DNA from 4 places in the Streptomyces sp. AMJ-169 genome. Region 1 is predicted to be linked to each of the others. Evidence: riboswitches for the same ligand, from Rfam matches in the RefSeq annotation. Region 1 holds a riboswitch; each other region holds the start of a gene.
What was found. A riboswitch is a leader RNA that binds a small molecule or an ion and turns the genes downstream of it on or off. The one in region 1 is predicted to bind cobalamin.
Positions count from the first base shown of each region.

Region 2: it holds a riboswitch for cobalamin, as region 1 does, so the genes downstream of both, ACYUD3_RS13840 (ribonucleoside-diphosphate reductase subunit alpha) here and metE (5-methyltetrahydropteroyltriglutamate--homocysteine S-methyltransferase) in region 1, are expected to answer to the same signal.
Region 3: it holds a riboswitch for cobalamin, as region 1 does, so the genes downstream of both, ACYUD3_RS16315 (cobalamin biosynthesis protein) here and metE (5-methyltetrahydropteroyltriglutamate--homocysteine S-methyltransferase) in region 1, are expected to answer to the same signal.
Region 4: it holds a riboswitch for cobalamin, as region 1 does, so the genes downstream of both, ACYUD3_RS12230 (ABC transporter substrate-binding protein) here and metE (5-methyltetrahydropteroyltriglutamate--homocysteine S-methyltransferase) in region 1, are expected to answer to the same signal.

Region 1 is NZ_JBVLTJ010000007.1:218,226-222,386, forward strand. It holds gene ACYUD3_RS19390 (helix-turn-helix transcriptional regulator) at 1-1,967, shown strand, start outside; cobalamin riboswitch at 2,050-2,283, shown strand; gene metE (5-methyltetrahydropteroyltriglutamate--homocysteine S-methyltransferase) at 2,460-4,161, shown strand, end outside.
Region 2 is NZ_JBVLTJ010000005.1:113,169-117,329, forward strand. It holds gene ACYUD3_RS13830 (DUF3311 domain-containing protein) at 1-37, shown strand, start outside; gene mctP (monocarboxylate uptake permease MctP) at 34-1,629, shown strand; cobalamin riboswitch at 1,760-1,892, shown strand; gene ACYUD3_RS13840 (ribonucleoside-diphosphate reductase subunit alpha) at 2,028-4,161, shown strand, end outside.
Region 3 is NZ_JBVLTJ010000006.1:56,160-60,320, reverse strand. It holds gene ACYUD3_RS16320 (cobyric acid synthase) at 1-1,315, opposite strand, end outside; gene ACYUD3_RS16315 (cobalamin biosynthesis protein) at 1,312-2,292, opposite strand; cobalamin riboswitch at 2,391-2,531, opposite strand; gene ACYUD3_RS16310 (hypothetical protein) at 2,621-2,842, opposite strand; gene ACYUD3_RS16305 (inorganic phosphate transporter) at 2,869-4,077, opposite strand.
Region 4 is NZ_JBVLTJ010000004.1:274,772-278,932, forward strand. It holds gene ACYUD3_RS12220 (FAD-binding dehydrogenase) at 1-242, opposite strand, end outside; gene ACYUD3_RS12225 (PucR family transcriptional regulator) at 431-1,645, shown strand; cobalamin riboswitch at 1,668-1,815, shown strand; gene ACYUD3_RS12230 (ABC transporter substrate-binding protein) at 1,888-2,901, shown strand; gene ACYUD3_RS12235 (FecCD family ABC transporter permease) at 2,931-3,974, shown strand; gene ACYUD3_RS12240 (ABC transporter ATP-binding protein) at 3,971-4,161, shown strand, end outside.

The DNA of each region.
Region 1 (4,161 bases):
CCCGGACCGTCGAGGCGCTCGCGGTGCTGGGCGAGAACGCGACCCCCGAACGCGCCGCCGTCCTGCTCGGCCAGCCCCTCAAGGACGTCGAGCAGCGCATCGTGGAACTGGAGAACGCGGGCCTGCTGAAGAACGGCGGCTTCCTGCACCCGGCGATCCCCGGCGCCCTGCTCGGCATGCTCGGCCCGGAGCTGGCGGCCCTGCACCGGCGGGCCGCCTCGCTGCTGTTCAGGGAAGGGGCGCCCGCCACCGAGATCGCCGGCCACCTCATGGCCGCCGACGAGCCGCCCGACCCGACCGAGGTACGGGTGCTGCACCACGCCTGGCGGCAGTTCCTGGCGGCCGGGCAGCCGGAGCGGGCGCTGGCCTGTCTGCGGCTCGCGGACCGCGTCGACCTCGACGAGGCCCAGCACGCCAAGACCGTCTGCCTGCTCGTCGCCACGCTGTGCCAGCTCAGCCCGCTGGCGGCGGAGCCGGAGGTGGAGCGGCTGCTGGCCGCGGCGCGCGCCGGGCACACCGACTGCTCCGCGCTGCGGCTGCTGACCATCTGGTTCCTCTGGTTCGGCTACCGCGACCAGGCACGGGAGCTGGCGCTGATGCTGGCCGAGTCCTGCTACCCGTTCCACAGCCACGCCGAGGTGGAGCGCCTGGCCACCCTGATCGACTCCCTGTGGCCGGAGCTGCTGGACGCGCCCGAGCTGCGCGCCTGCTTCCGCGGCCGGCGCGCCACCGCCGCCCTCACCCCGGCCGGCGAGCGCGACGGGGGCGCCGGCCGCTCCCCCGACCGCACCATGGACGCGCGCCGGCTCTGGGGGCTCGACCTCGCGTCCGTCGTCGGACTGATCGGCCAGGGCGAGCTGGCCGCCGCCGACCAGCTGTGCCAGGAGCAGCTGAGCAAGCTCCCCCCGGGCCGGCTCCCGGCCCGGCAGGCGTTCGTGACGGCCCTGCACGCCCGGGTCCGCTCGCACATGGGCGACCTGCGCACGGCGGCGGCGTACGCGGCCTCGGCCCTGGAGCTGCTGCCCGACCACAGCTGGGGCATCGTGATCGGGACGCCGCTGGCGGTCCTCGTCTCCACGCACACCCTCCTCGGGAACCCGAACCTGGCGGCCCGCTACCTGGAGCGCCCGGTGCCCGACGAGATGTGGGACTCCCCCCACGGCACCCAGTACCGGCTCGCGCGCGGCGCCTACCTCCTGGAGACCGGCCACCCGCACGCCGCTCTCCAGGACTTCCTGGCCTGCGCCGCCGCCGAACCGCCGGAGCCGCCCGAGCCGCAGGGCCGGCCACGCCCCGTCTGCGTCGCACCGGACCTGCTGGGCTGGCGGGCCCGCGCGGCGGAGGCCTATCTCGCGCTCGGCGACCCGGAACGGGCCCGCCACATGGCCGGCGAGGAACTCGCGCGGCCCCGCGGCTCCAGCGACTCCCGGGGCCGGGCCCTGCTGGTCCTGGCCGCCGTCGACGGCCCCGACCGGCGCCGCGCCCATCTGGAGGAGGCCGAAGTGACCCTGCGGGAGACGGGCGACCAGGTCTCGCTCGTCCACGCGCTCGCCCACCTGTGCAAGGAGGACCTGGCGGACGGCCTCACCCGGATCGCGCGGGCCCGCTGGAACGAGGCGATGGAACTGGCCGGCGCGAGCGGGATCGCGCACCGGATCAGCCGGCTCCTGGCCACGGGCGACGGAACGCCGTGCCCGGCCGGACCGCACCCGCACCCCGATCCGGTGGACGACGGGGACCCGGAGGAGGAGGACGTGCTCACGAAGGCCGAGTGGCGCGTGGCGTCACTGGCCGCCGAGGGCCGCTCGAACCGGCAGATCGCCACCCAGCTGTACATCACGGTGAGCACCGTCGAACAGCACCTGACCCGCGTCTACCGCAAACTCTCGGTCCGCCGCCGCTCCGAACTCTCCGACCAGCTGGGCCTCGTGCCCCGCCAGGGGAGCAGGCGCGGCGGCGGAGAATAACCCCTAGGAGCACCCCCTGAAAAACCCCACCACCGTTTTCCGTAGCGCGGGCGCTCTGTTCCCCGGACGGCGACAGCCCGTAGGGTGATCCCCAGCAGTTGGTTCGCCCCGTCCGCCAGGCGGGGCGTCGTAAGAGGGAACCCGGTGGAAATCCGGGACTGCCCCGCAGCGGTGAACGGGAACGACCGCCGTCATAAGCACTGGACCCGAAGTACTGGGTCTGGGAAGCGACGGCCAGTAGGTGTCTTCTTCCTGAATTCTTGGGGAAGAAGGTGTGCTCGTGAGTCCGAAGACCTGCCAGCCGCCCGCGCACGGACCGTTCCGTGCGCGGACACCCCGGTGACCTCGTGGGCGGGTCGGCGTACATATCGGACGGAAAAGCGACCGCGCCATTGCCGCGCGGGGTCGCGGCCGTCCGGTCCGTCATCCCCTTCGCGCTCCCGATTCCGTCTCCGGGGAATCTCAGGGATTCATCTCGCGAAGGAGATCTCCGTGACACCGAAGTCCGCAGCCGCGGCAGCCCGGGCCACCGTGTACGGCTACCCCCGCCAGGGCCAGGGCCGGGAACTGAAGAAGGCGATCGAGGGCTACTGGAAGGGCCGCGTCACCGCAGCCGACCTCCGCGCCACCGCCGCCGGCCTGCGCCAGAGCAACTGGCGCCAGCTCGCCGAGGCGGGCATCACCGAAGTCCCCACGGGCGACTTCTCGTTCTACGACCACGTCCTCGACGCCTCCGTCATGGTCGGCGCGATCCCCGCCCGCCACCGCGCGGCCGTCGACGCCGACGCCCTGGACGGCTACTTCGCCATGGCCCGCGGCACCCAGGACGTCGCCCCGCTCGAGATGACGAAGTGGTTCGACACCAACTACCACTACCTGGTCCCGGAGCTGGGCCCGGACACCGTCTTCACGGCCGACTCCGCCAAGCAGGTGGCGGAGCTGAAGGAGGCCCTGGCGCTCGGCCTGACCCCCCGCCCGGTGCTGGTCGGCCCGGTCACCTACCTCCTCCTCGCCAAGCCCGCTCCCGGAGTCGCCGCCGACTTCGAACCCCTCACCCTGCTGGACCGCCTGCTCCCGGTGTACGCGGAGGTCCTGGCGGACCTGCGCGCGGCCGGCGCCGCATGGGTCCAGCTCGACGAACCCGCCCTGGTCCAGGACCGCACCCCGGCCGAACTCAACGCCGCCGCCCGCGCCTACCGCGACCTCGGCGCCCACACCGACCGGCCGAAACTCCTGGTCGCCTCCTACTTCGACCAGCTGGGCGACGCCCTGCCGGTCCTGGCGAAGGCGCCGGTCGAGGGCCTCGCCCTGGACTTCACCGACAACGCCGCCGCCAACCTCGACGCGCTGGCGGCCGTCGGCGGACTGCCCGGCAAGCGGCTGGTCGCGGGCGTCGTCAACGGCCGCAACATCTGGATCAACGACCTCCAGAAGTCCCTCACCACCCTCGGCACGCTCCTCGGGCTCGCGGACCGCGTCGACGTCTCCGCGTCCTGCTCGCTGCTGCACGTGCCGCTGGACGCGTCCGCCGAACGCGACATCGACCCGCAGATCCTGCGCTGGCTCGCCTTCGCGAAGCAGAAGACGGCCGAGGTCGTCACCCTCACCAAGGGCCTCGCCCAGGGCACCGACACCATCGCCGCCGAACTCGCCGCCAACCGGGCCGACCTGGCCTCGCGCGCGAACTCGCCGATCACCCGCGACCCGGCCGTGCGCGCCCGCGCCGCCGCCGTCACGGACACCGACGCCCGCCGCTCCCAGCCGTACGCCGAGCGGGCCGTGGCCCAGCGCGCCCATCTCGGGCTGCCGCTGCTGCCCACGACGACGGTCGGCTCCTTCCCGCAGACGAACGAACTGCGCACCGCCCGCGCCGACCTGCGGGCCGGCCGCATCGACACGGCCGGGTACGAGGAGCGCATCAGGACGGAGATCCAGGACGTCATCTCCTTCCAGGAGAAGACCGGCATCGACGTCCTGGTGCACGGCGAGCCCGAGCGCAACGACATGGTCCAGTACTTCGCCGAACAGCTCACCGGCTACCTGGCCACGCAGCACGGCTGGGTCCAGTCCTACGGCACCCGCTACGTCCGCCCGCCGGTCCTCGCCGGGGACATCTCGCGCCCCGAGCCGATGACCGTGCGCTGGACGTCGTACGCGCAGTCGCTCACCGGGCGTCCGGTCAAGGGGATGCTGA
Region 2 (4,161 bases), on a different contig from region 1:
TGACCAGCGCGCCCGCCGAGAGGGTGCGAACCGGTGAACGACGGTGTGAACGGCGTCGCGCTCGGCGTCTTCATCTTCTTCTTCGTCGCGGTCACCGCGATGGGCTTCCTCGCCGCGCGCTGGCGGCGGGCCGAGAACGAGCAGTCCCTGGACGAATGGGGGCTGGGCGGGCGGTCGTTCGGGACCTGGGTGACCTGGTTCCTGCTCGGCGGCGACCTCTACACGGCGTACACCTTCGTCGCCGTGCCCGCCGCGATCTACGCCGCCGGCGCGGCCGGCTTCTTCGCGGTGCCGTACACGATCCTCATCTACCCCCTGATCTTCACCTTCCTGCCCCGGCTGTGGTCGGTGTCGCACCAGCACGGGTACGTCACCACGTCCGACTTCGTGCGCGGGCGGTGGGGTTCGAAGGGGCTGTCCCTCGCGGTCGCCGTCACCGGTATCCTCGCGACGATGCCCTACATCGCGCTCCAGCTCGTCGGCATCCAGGCCGTCCTCGACGTCATGGGCGTCGGCGGCGGCGAGGACACCAACTGGTTCGTCAAGGACCTGCCCCTGCTGATCGCCTTCGGCGTCCTTGCCGCGTACACGTACTCCTCCGGGCTGCGGGCGCCGGCGCTCATCGCGTTCGTCAAGGACACCCTGATCTACATCGTCATCGTCGTCGCGGTCATCTACATCCCGATCAAGCTGGGCGGTTTCGGGGAGATCTTCGCCAAGGCGGACGAGAAGTTCACGACGGCCGGGGCGGGCGGGCTCGTCCCGGCCGAGGCGGGCCAATGGACGTACGCCACGCTGGCGCTGGGCTCCGCGCTGGCGCTGTTCATGTACCCCCACTCGATCACGGCGACCCTCTCCTCCAAGAGCCGCGACGTCATCCGGCGCAACACGACCATCCTGCCGCTGTATTCCCTCATGCTCGGGCTGCTGGGCCTGCTCGGGTTCATGGCGATCGCGGCGGGCGTGAAGGTGAGCAACGGGCAGCTGGCGATCCCGCAGCTGTTCGAGGACATGTTCCCCGACTGGTTCGCCGGGGTGGCGTTCGCCGCGATCGGGATCGGCGCGCTGGTCCCGGCGGCGATCATGTCCATCGCGGCGGCGAACTTGTTCACCCGCAACATCTACAAAGACTTCATCCGCCCCGACGCGACGCCGGAACAGGAGACGAAGATCTCGAAACTCGTCTCCCTGCTGGTGAAGGTGGGCGCCCTGGTCTTCGTCCTCACCATGGACAAAACGGTGGCGATCAACTTCCAGCTCCTGGGCGGCATCTGGATCCTCCAGACCTTCCCGGCCCTGGTGGGCGGCCTGTTCACCCGCTGGTTCCACCGCTGGGCGCTGCTGGGCGGCTGGGCGGTGGGCATGCTCTACGGCACGATCGCCGCCTACGGCGTGGCCTCCCCCACCCAGGAGCACTTCGGCGGCAGCTCCAAGGAGATCCCCGGAATCGGAGAGATCGGCTACATCGGCCTGACGGCGTTCGTACTGAACGTGGCGGTGTCGGTGGTCCTGACGTTCGTCCTGAGGGCGGCGAAGGCACCGGAGGGGGTCGACGAGACACGGCCGGAGGACTACACGGCGGATGCGGGTGACCCGGGGGTACAGCGGGATCTGACTGCGGCGCACTAGAGCCGCATCCGACCCGCAGCGGGCCACCGAGGGAACCCCCCGAGGTGGCCCGCACTCTTTTGTCGCCGCCCCACAATTGACGCTCCGAAGCCAACACGACACAACATCTGGTGGTGCCACGACAGCCCGGCACTAGATGTATGCTCATGCTCGCTGTCGCCGCAGGGGAATCCGGCGCGAATCCGGAACTGTCCCGCAACGGTGTACTTATGCGCATACGCATGAGAGTCAGTCCGAGGACCTGCCGACCGCATACGCCCAGCCGTGTCCAGGACGGCTCGGCGTGCCCTGACGTCCGGGCCTCGCGGAGTGGGCCGGGGTGCAACCGCGCATACGTGCGTCCGTGCTGCCCCCTGCCCTCGCCGAAGGCCCACCCGCCGAGCGAGGGAGAGCCCCACGTGACCATCGCGCCAGCCGCACCGGTTTCAGCAGAGGTCATCGAGAACGACGGCCCCGGTGCCGCCCTTCTGCGCACCCTGACCGAGCTGACCGCCGACCTCCCCGACGCCGACCCCGGCCGGGTCGCCGCCGCCGCGCTGCGGGGCCGTTCCGCCCACGCGGACGAGGCGGAACTGCGCGAGCTGGCGACGGAGGCCGCCGCGGGCCTGATCTCCGAGGACCCCGCGTACTCCCGCCTCGCCGCCCGCCTGCTGACGATCAGCATCCGCGCCGAGGCCGCCTCCCAGGGGGTGACCACGTTCACGGAGTCGATCGCGGTCGGCCACCGCGAGGGCCTGATCGCCGACCGCACCGCCGACTTCGCGCAGCTGCACGCCCAGGCCCTCGACGCGCTGATCGACCCGGCCGCCGACGACCGCTTCGGCTACTTCGGCCTGCGCACCCTGCACAGCCGCTACCTGCTGCGCCACCCCCTCACCCGCAAGGTCGTCGAGACCCCGCAGCTCTTCCTGCTGCGCGTCGCCTCCGGCCTCGCCGAGGACGACAGCGTCCGCGCCCTGGACGAAGTCACCGCCCTGTACGGCCTGATGAGCCGGCTGGACTACCTCCCGTCGTCCCCGACGCTCTTCAACTCCGGCACCCGCCACCCCCAGATGTCCTCCTGCTACCTCCTGGACTCCCCCAAGGACGAGCTGGACTCCATCTACGACCGCTACCACCAGGTCGCCCGCCTGTCCAAGCACGCCGGCGGCATCGGCCTGTCGTACTCCCGCATCCGCTCCCGGGGTTCGCTGATCCGGGGCACCAACGGGCACTCCAACGGGATCGTGCCGTTCCTGAAGACGCTGGACGCGAGTGTCGCGGCCGTGAACCAGGGCGGGCGGCGCAAGGGCGCGGCGGCGGTGTACCTCGAGACCTGGCACTCCGACATCGAGGAGTTCCTGGAGCTGCGGGACAACACCGGCGAGGACGCGCGCCGTACGCACAACCTGAACCTGGCGCACTGGATCCCGGACGAGTTCATGCGCCGCGTGAACGCCGACCAGGACTGGTCGCTGTTCTCCCCCTCGGACGTGCCCGAGCTGGTCGACCTGTGGGGCGACGGGTTCGACGCCGCCTACCGCGCGGCCGAGGCCAAGGGTCTCGCCAAGAAGACCATCCCGGCGCGTGAGCTGTACGGCCGCATGATGCGGACGCTGGCGCAGACCGGCAACGGCTGGATGACGTTCAAGGACGCCGCCAACCGCACCGCGAACCAGACCGCCGAGCCCGGTCACGTGGTCCACTCCTCCAACCTCTGCACGGAGATCCTGGAGGTCACCGACGACGGCGAGACGGCCGTGTGCAACCTGGGTTCGGTGAACCTGGGCGCGTTCGTGACCGGCGGTGACATCGACTGGGAGCGGCTGGACGAGACCGTCCGCACCGCCGTGACCTTCCTCGACCGGGTCGTCGACATCAACTTCTACCCGACCGAGCAGGCCGGCCGCTCCAACTCCAAGTGGCGGCCCGTGGGCCTGGGCGCGATGGGCCTCCAGGACGTCTTCTTCAAGCTGCGCATCCCCTTCGACTCCCCCGAGGCGAAGGCGCTGTCCACGAAGATCGCCGAGCGCGTCATGCTCGCCTCGTACGAGGCGTCCGCCGACCTCGCCGAGCGCAGCGGCCCGCTCCCGGCGTGGGAGAAGACCCGCACCGCGCGCGGTGTGCTGCACCCGGACCACTTCGGTGTGGAGTTCACCTGGCCGGAGCGCTGGGCGGCCCTGCGCGAGCGGATCGCGGCGACCGGCCTGCGCAACTCCCTCCTCCTCGCGATCGCCCCGACGGCGACCATCGCGTCCATCGCGGGCGTGTACGAGTGCATCGAGCCGCAGGTCTCCAACCTGTTCAAGCGCGAGACGCTGTCCGGCGAGTTCCTCCAGGTCAACTCCTACCTGGTGCAGGACCTCAAGGACCTCGGCGTGTGGGACGCCCGTACCCGTGAGGCGCTGCGCGAGGCCAACGGCTCGGTGCAGGACTTCGTGTGGATCCCGGACGAGGTGCGCGCCCTGTACCGCACCGCGTGGGAGATCCCGCAGCGCGGCCTGATCGACATGGCCGCCGCCCGCACCCCGTACCTGGACCAGGCGCAGTCCC
Region 3 (4,161 bases), on a different contig from region 1:
CCGACTCCAGCGAACCGTGCCAGTGCGTACCCCAGACGGCGCCGACCCGGCACCCGTCCAGGCTGTGTCCTTTGTCATCAGAGATGAACGCTTCGCCCCCATGGACGGAGGCGACCCCGTGATGGATCTCGTACCCCTCGACCCGCTCCCCGAGGGCCTCGCCCACCGGCCGGGTCAAAGTCTTCTCGCGGGCGAACCGCACCCGCACGGGCAGCAGCCCGAGCCCGTCGACGAGCCCGGCCCGCGACTCGACGTCGTCCTCGATCAGCTCACCCAGCAACTGGTAGCCGCCGCAGATCCCGAGCACGGGCTGTCCGTCGACAGCCCGGCGTTCCAAGGCGGTCGCGAGCCCCCGCTCCCGGAGCCACCCGAGCGCCTTCACCGTCCCCCGGGTGCCGGGCACGACGACCAGGTCCGCGTCGGCCAGCTCCTCGGGCCGGTCCACGAACCGCACCACCACACCGGGTTCGGCGGCCAGCGCGTCCACGTCCGTGAAGTTCGACATCAGCGGCACCGCGCACACGGCGACCCGCAGCACCTCGTCCCCGACCGGCGCCGCCGCGGACGACTCACGCACCGCGCCCCGCAGGGACACGGCCATGCCGTCCTCCTCGTCGATCCCGAGCCCGGCCCGCAGCGGCAGCACCCCGTACGACGCCCGCCCGGTCAGCCCGCGCAGCATCTCAAGGCCCGGCTCCAGCAGCGACACATCGCCCCGGAACTTGTTCACCAGGAACCCGGCGACCAGCGCCTGGTCCTCGGGCGACAGCAGCGCGACCGTCCCGAAGAAGGAGGCGAACACCCCGCCCCGGTCGATGTCCCCGACCACCAGCACCGGCAGCCCGGCGTTGCGCGCGATGCCCATGTTGACGATGTCGGTGCGCCGCAGATTGATCTCGGCCGGCGATCCGGCGCCCTCGCAGATCACGGCGTCGTACTCGGACCGCAGCTGAGCCAGGCAGTCGAGGACGGTCGCGAGCAGCTGCCGCTGGCGCCCGCCGTGATAGCGCCGGGCGTCCATCTCACCGACCGGCTTGCCCAGCAGGACGACCTGGCTGCTCTGCTCGCCGCCCGGCTTCAGCAGCACGGGGTTCATCAGCGCCGTCGGCTCGATGCGGCACGCCTGCGCCTGCATGGCCTGCGCCCGCCCGATCTCCGCGCCCTCCCGGGTCACGAAGGAGTTCAGCGACATGTTCTGCGCCTTGAACGGCGCGACCTTCACCCCCTGCCGGACCAGCCACCGGCAGATCCCGGCCGTGACGACGCTCTTCCCGGCGTCGGACGTGGTCCCGGCGACCAGCAGCCCCCCGCTCATACGGCCCGCCCCTTCACAGTTTTAAAGCGCTTGAAATCCCGCAGGACCCGCTTCCCGGCGACCCGCCCGGCGACGGTCGCCCCGAGCGCCAGCCAGCTCACCCGCCGCGACAGCCGCACGGCCCGCTCGATGTCGCCCACGCCCACCGCCCGCCCGCCCCCGTTCAGCACCGGCCGGTGCTCGACCCGCCCGGCGTACGACAGCGTCCCGCCCAGCCGCACCCCGAGCGCGCCCGCGAACGACGCCTCCACAGGACCGGCGTTCGGGCTCGGATGCCTGCGCGAATCCGCACGCCACGCCCGCACGGCCCCCCGGGGATCGTCCCCGGCGGCGCACGCGAGCACGGCCGTCAGCCGCGCCCCCGGCCACCCGGCGACGTCGTCGAGACGCGCGGACGCCCACCCGTAGCGGCGGTGGCGCGGCGACTTGTGCCCGACCATCGCGTCCAGCGTGTTGACGGCCCGGAACCCGAGCAGCCCCGGCACCCCGGCCACCCCGCCCCACACCAGCGCCCCGACGACGGCGTCCGACGTGTTCTCCGCGACCGACTCGACGACCGCGCGGGCGATGCCGTCCGCGTCCAGCGCCTGCGGGTCGCGCCCGCACAGGTGCGGCAGCCGCTCCCGCGCCGCCTCGACGTCCCCGGCCGCCAGGGCGCGCCCGATGTGCCGGGCCTCGCGGGCGAGCGAGGTCCCGCCGACGACGGCCCAGGTGGCGGCGCCGGTCAGCAGGAGGGAGGCGGCGGGGGAGCGGCGTACCAGGGCGGCTGAGGCGGCGCCCAGAGCCACGGCTCCGCCCGCGCAGACGGTGGTGTGCAGGGCGCCCCAGCCGCGGTGGTCGTGCCAGAGGGCCTGCTCCACGGCGCTCGCGGCGCGGCCGAACGCGGCGACCGGGTGTCCGCGGCGCGGGTCGCCGAGGAGGAGGTCGCCGAGGAGGCCGGCGGCGGCGCCGTACGCGTACGTGCGGTCGGCACCCACCGGGTCAGCCGGCCGCGGGGGCGGGCAGGGGGCGTCGGGACCTCGGCGGGCGGCCGTGCATGGCGGTATGTCCTCACTCAGGGTGTCCACGCCCTGGTTCGACGAGACCGGCGGTGGGAGTTCCTGGCTCCCGGGGATGACTACCCCGGTCACAGTGGCGGGACCGCGCCGGATTCGCACCGGCCTTCCTCCTGAGCCGCCGAAGCTGGCCCCGGCAGTCCACCACGGGCCGCGAAGGGCCGTCAACTCGCTGTTGACCTGCGGGAGCGGAGTGTGCAGAACCCCACACGGGCGGCGCCGTGCGGGGTTCGGGAGGAGGTTTGAAGGCTCAGGCGACGATCAGATTGATGCCGTACGCCACCGCCGCGAGGCAGGCCGCGAAGCAGACGTAGGCGCCGCTCACCGCGAGCGCCGCGGAGCCGCCGCCGGCCTGGGCCCGCTCGTGCCGGGACAGGCCCATGACGCCGAGGGTGAACAGGGCCACGATGCCCACGGTGACGACGAGGCTGACGCCGAAGACGGAGCCGAGGGCGGACCAGTCGATCTTCATGGAGGGAGTCCTTCAGTCCTTCGCGCTCAGAGCGCGGCGGCCGGGGGAGTGGCGGTGGGGGCGGCGGCCTGGTCGGCGGGCGCGGCCGGGGCGGGGATGACGACCTTCAGCTCGTCCAGGCCGTCGTCGGTGCTCTCGGTGCCGTTGACGTTGGTGTGGTCGACGACCTCGCGCCGGGACAGCTTCCAGATGGCGGCGCTGGAGGCGATGAGGAAGACGGCGACGGCGGCCGTGCCCCAGTCACCCAGATCGGTGACGGACTCGGCGAGCGCGCCGACCAGCGCGGCGGCCGGCAGCGTCAGCCCCCAGGCGACGAACATGCGGGTCGCGGTCGACCAGCGCACGACCCCGCCCTTGCGGCCGAGCCCCGCGCCCATCACGGAACCGGAGACGGCGTGCGTGGTGGAGAGGGAGAAGCCCAGGTGGGAGGAGGCCAGGATGACGGTCGCGGCGGACGTCTGGGCGGCGAAGCCCTGCTGCGGCCGGAGGTCGGTGAGCCCCTTGCCCATCGTCCGGATGATCCGCCAGCCGCCGAGGTAGGTGCCGAGCGCGATCGCGAGGCCCGCGGAGAGGATGACCCAGGTGGGCGGGTCCGAGTCGGGGGCGAGGGAGCCGCCGGCGATCAGCGCGAGGGTGATGATGCCCATCGTCTTCTGCGCGTCGTTGGTCCCGTGCGCCAGCGAGACGAGCCCGGCGGACGCGATCTGCCCGAACCGGTACCCCTTCTCGGCGGCCTTCCCCTCGGCCTTCTTGTTCAGGGTGTACGACAGCCGCGTCGCCAGCAGCGCGGCGACGCCCGCGACGATCGGGGCGGCGACCGCCGGGATCAGCACCTTCGTGACCAGGACGTCGCCATGGACCGCGCCGGTGCCGGCGGAGGCGATGGTGGCGCCGATCAGACCGCCCATCAGGGCGTGCGAGGAGCTGGAGGGCAGGCCGACCAGCCAGGTCAGCAGGTTCCAGAGGATCGCGCCGACCAGGGCGGCGAAGATGACCTCGGGGCGGATACCGCTTTCGTCGACGAGCCCCTTGGAGATCGTGTTGGCGACCTCCACGGAGAGGAAAGCTCCCACAAGGTTGAGCACGGCGGACATGGCCACCGCGACCTTGGGCTTGAGCGCGCCGGTCGAGATGGTCGTGGCCATCGCGTTGGCGGTGTCGTGGAAACCGTTCGTGAAATCGAACGCGAGCGCGGTCACGACCACGATCGCGAGGATCAGCGAGAAGCTTTCCATTTACCCAGGCAATCTTTTGATGTCATTGGCTGGACGAAGGTAGGTAACCTGGATGAACGGAAGGTGAACTGAGGCGGGCGTCGG
Region 4 (4,161 bases), on a different contig from region 1:
GCCTCGGGCTCCTGGTCGAGCAGGAGCACGCGGCGTCCGGCGGCGGCGAGTTCGGCGGTGGCGACGAGTCCGGCGAGGCCGTGCCCGACGACGATCGCGTCCGCGTCCTGCGCCGCCGCCGCGAACGCCGGGGCGCCCGCGAGGGACTGGGCGAGGGCGGCGCCGGCGAGGGCACCGCCGGCGGCGGTGAGGGCGTGGCGGCGGGATATCCCCGCGCCGGGCGTTCCTGTGAGGTTCTCCATGGGCTGCCTTCCGGAAAGGGGGCGAAAGACGTGCGGGGTACGGAGGGTGTTGCTGTGCGAGCTGGCTTGTTACCGTGAGTAGCACCCAGGAAACCAGGTCGTCATCTCAGTGCGGTAGTGGCCGGACGGCAACGCGGACCCGCCCCCGTTGTGGCCCGGACACAGCGCCGACGGGAAGGGAGGGAGCCGTGACCGTCCTCCAGGGACCGGAACCGGTCGCCGGCATCCTGTGCGCGATCGCCGTCGACACCGAGGTGTGCGGCGAGCTGGCCGTGGCCGCCCGTACCCGCTCCCCCGGCCTCGCCCGGCTCGCCGAGGCGGAGACCCGCTCGCACACGGACGCGCTGGTCCGCGCGGCGGGCGCCTGGTTCGCCGGGCCGCAGCGCCCCGGCGCCCTGGAGGAACAGGACTTCACCGCCGCCCTCCTCCTCGGCGCCGACCGCGCGGCGCAGGGCGTCCCCATGACCGTCGTCCTGCGCGGCGTGCAGGCGGCGCTGACGCGCGCGGTCGAGATCACGATGGACCGCTGCCACGCGGCGGGCGTCCCGGACCGGGCGGTCCTGGGCGCCGTCCTGCGGCTGAAGGAGTACGGCGACGCCGTGGAACGGCATGTCGTGAACGGCTACCGGGCCGCCGAGCGGGAGACCCCGCGCGGTACGGGCGCCGCCCGGGCCCGGCTGCTGCGGCAGGTGCTGCTGGGCGGCGCGGCCCCGCCCGCCGGGGAGCTGGCGCGCGCGGGGATCCGCCCCGGGCCGGACGGCCGCTACCACTGCCTGGCCGCCGTGGGCGCGGGCGTCCCGCCGGCCGTCCCGCCGGCCCACGCGGACGGGCATGTCACCTCCCTCACGTCGGCCCACCTCGACGGCCGTGTCACCTCCCTCACCGGCATCCCGGCCGCTCACCTGGACGGCCATGTCGCGGGGCTCGCCGCGCTGCCCCCGGCGGCGGAGCAGATCGAGGCCGGCGCCCTGGTCGTCGTCGCCCCGGCCGCGCCGCTCGCGGATCTGCCCGCGCTGTACCGGCTGTGCGTACGGGCGGTGGACCTGGGCCGGCGCCGGGGGCTGCTCGGGCTGTACGAACTGACCGACCTGGCCGCCGAGATCGCGCTGGCGGAACAGCCGCTGCTGGGCTCCTACGTCACCGCCCGGCTGCTGGGCGAGCTGGACCCGGCGGACGACTTCCACCGCCAACTGGCGCTCACCGCGCTGACGTTCCTCGACCACGGGCGGCGCCTGGACCAGACGGCGGCGGCCCTGTTCACCCACCCCAACACCGTCCGCTACCGCCTGGGCCGCCTCCAGCAGATCACCGGCGCCCCGCTCACCGACGGCGCGGGGACGCTGCACTGGTGGTGGGCGCTGACGAACTGGCTGCACGGCGGGCGGGAGAGACCTGTGTGGTAGCTTGCCCAGGCCAGTCGAACCCGTGTGCGTGCAGGTGGCGCACAGGTCAGGGAATCCGGTGGGAATCCGGAGCTGACGCGCAGCGGTGAGGGTGACGGGCGGGGCAGCGGCCACTGGACGAGGGTCCGGGAAGGCGCCTCGCGCGGGTGACCCCGAGTCCGAAGACCTGCTGGCGACCCCCTCCCGGGGAGCCTCGTACGACCGGGCTTCGCGTACGAGCCCTCGACGCCGAAGGACGCTCTGTGCCTCTCGCACGCCCCGCCGCCCTGACCCTGGCCGCCCTCTTCCTGCTGTCCGCGTGCGGCGGTCCGGCCAAGGACAGCGCGGCCTCCTCCGCCGCCGTGACACTCACCAACTGCGGGGAGCGGGTCACCGTCAAGAGCCCGCCGAAGCGGGCCGTCTCCCTCAACCAGGGGACCACCGAGATCATGCTGTCGCTGGGCCTCGCCGACCGGATGGCGGGTACGGCGACCTGGACGGACCCGGTGGAGAAGGGGCTGGAGAAGGAGAACGCGAAGGTGCCCCGGCTCGCGGACAACGCGCCCTCCTTCGAGAAGGTCCTGGACACCGAACCCGACTTCGTCGCCGCCTCCTTCGCCTCGACGCTCGGCAAGGGCGGCGTCGCCACGCGCGCGCAGTTCGGGAAGCTGGGCGTGCCGACGTACCTGTCCCCCTCGGACTGCACCGGCAAGGACAACAGCGGTGACGGCGACGGCTCGCGGACGGCTCCGCTCCAACTGGACGTGATCTACCGGGAGATCACCGACCTGGCGAAGGTCTTCGGCGTCGAGAGGCGCGGGCAGGAGCTGGTCGCCTCGCTCAAGTCCCGGGTGGCGAAGGCGACTTCGGGGCTGAAGGCCGAGAAGGTGTCCCTGCTGTACTGGTTCGCCAACGCGCAGTCGCCGTATCTCGCGGGCTGCTGCGGGGCGCCGGGGATCATCACCCGTGAGGTGGGGGCGCGCAACGCCTTCGCGGACTCCAAGGAGGAGTGGCCGCAGGCGGGCTGGGAGTCGGTCGCCGACCGCGACCCGGACGTCCTCGTCATCGGCGACCTCACGCGCAAGCAGCAGACCGCGGAGACGGCCGCGAAGAAGATCGAGTTCCTAGAGTCGAACGCGGTCACGAAGAACATGACGGCCGTGAAGGAGAAGCGGTACGTGCTGCTGTCGGGGCAGGCCATGAATCCGTCGATCCGGACGGTGGAGGGGATCGAGAAGGTCGCGGCGGGGCTGCGGGCGTACGGTCTCGCGGGGTGAGCCGGGGACTTACGGGGGCGCCGGGGACGGTGACTCGGGGGCTGACGGGGGCGCCGGGGACGGTGGCGCGGGGGCTGCTGTTCGGGGTCGGTGGGACGGTCGTACTGGCGCTGTCCGTCGCGCTGGCCATCACCATCGGTCCTGCAGACATCGCCGTGAGCGACGTGTGGGCGGCGGTCGGGTCCCATCTCGGGTTCGGGCACAGCGAGTTGAGCCCGCTGCGGGACGGCATCGTGTGGGATCTGCGGCTGCCGCGCACGCTGCTCGCGGCGGTGTGCGGGGCCGGGCTCGCGGTGTGCGGGGCGGTGATGCAGTCACTGCTGCGCAATCCGCTGGCCGACCCCTTCGTCCTCGGGGTGTCCTCCGGGGCGTCGACGGGCGCGGTCATGGTGGTCGTGCTCGGCGCGGGCGGGGGGCTGGTGTCGGTGTCGGGGGGCGCGTTCCTCGGCGCGGTCGTGTCGTTCGGCCTGGTGCTGCTGCTCAGCCACACCCTCGGCGGTACGACGGACCGGGTGGTGCTCGCCGGGGTCGCGGCCATGCAGCTGTTCTCGGCGCTGACCTCGTTCATCGTCATGACGGCCGCCGACGCCGAGACCACCCGGGGCATCCTCTTCTGGCTGCTGGGCTCGCTCAGCGGGGCCGGCTGGCCGGACGTCGCCGTCGGCGCGGCCGTCCTCGCGGCGGCCCTGCTGATCTGCACCGGCCAGGCCCGCACCCTCGACGCGTTCGCCTTCGGCCAGGACGCGGCGACGTCCCTGGGCGTCTCGGTGACCCGCACCCGGCTGATCCTGCTGTGTACGACGGCCCTGCTGACGGCCGCGCTGGTGAGTTCGGCCGGCGCGATCGGCTTCGTCGGCCTGGTCCTGCCGCACGCCACCCGCGCGCTCACCGGCCCCGGCCACACCCGCCTGCTGCCGGCGACGGCCCTTGCCGGGGCCGTCTTCCTCGTGTGGGTCGACACCCTCGCGCGGACCGTCCTCGAACCGCAGGAGGTCCCGGTGGGTGTGGTGACGTCGCTGATCGGGGTGCCCGCGTTCGTGGCGGTGCTGTACCGGAGCAGGGGGGCACGATGAGCGGGCTGCGGGCGGACGGGGTGTCCCGGAGCGCCGGGGGCGCGCTGATCCTCGACGGCGTCGAACTGACCCCGCACCCCGGCGGGGTGACCGGCCTGCTGGGCCCCAACGGCTCAGGAAAATCAACCCTGTTGCGCCTGCTGGCCGGAGTGATCGCCCCCGACACCGGCTCGGTCACCCTGGACGG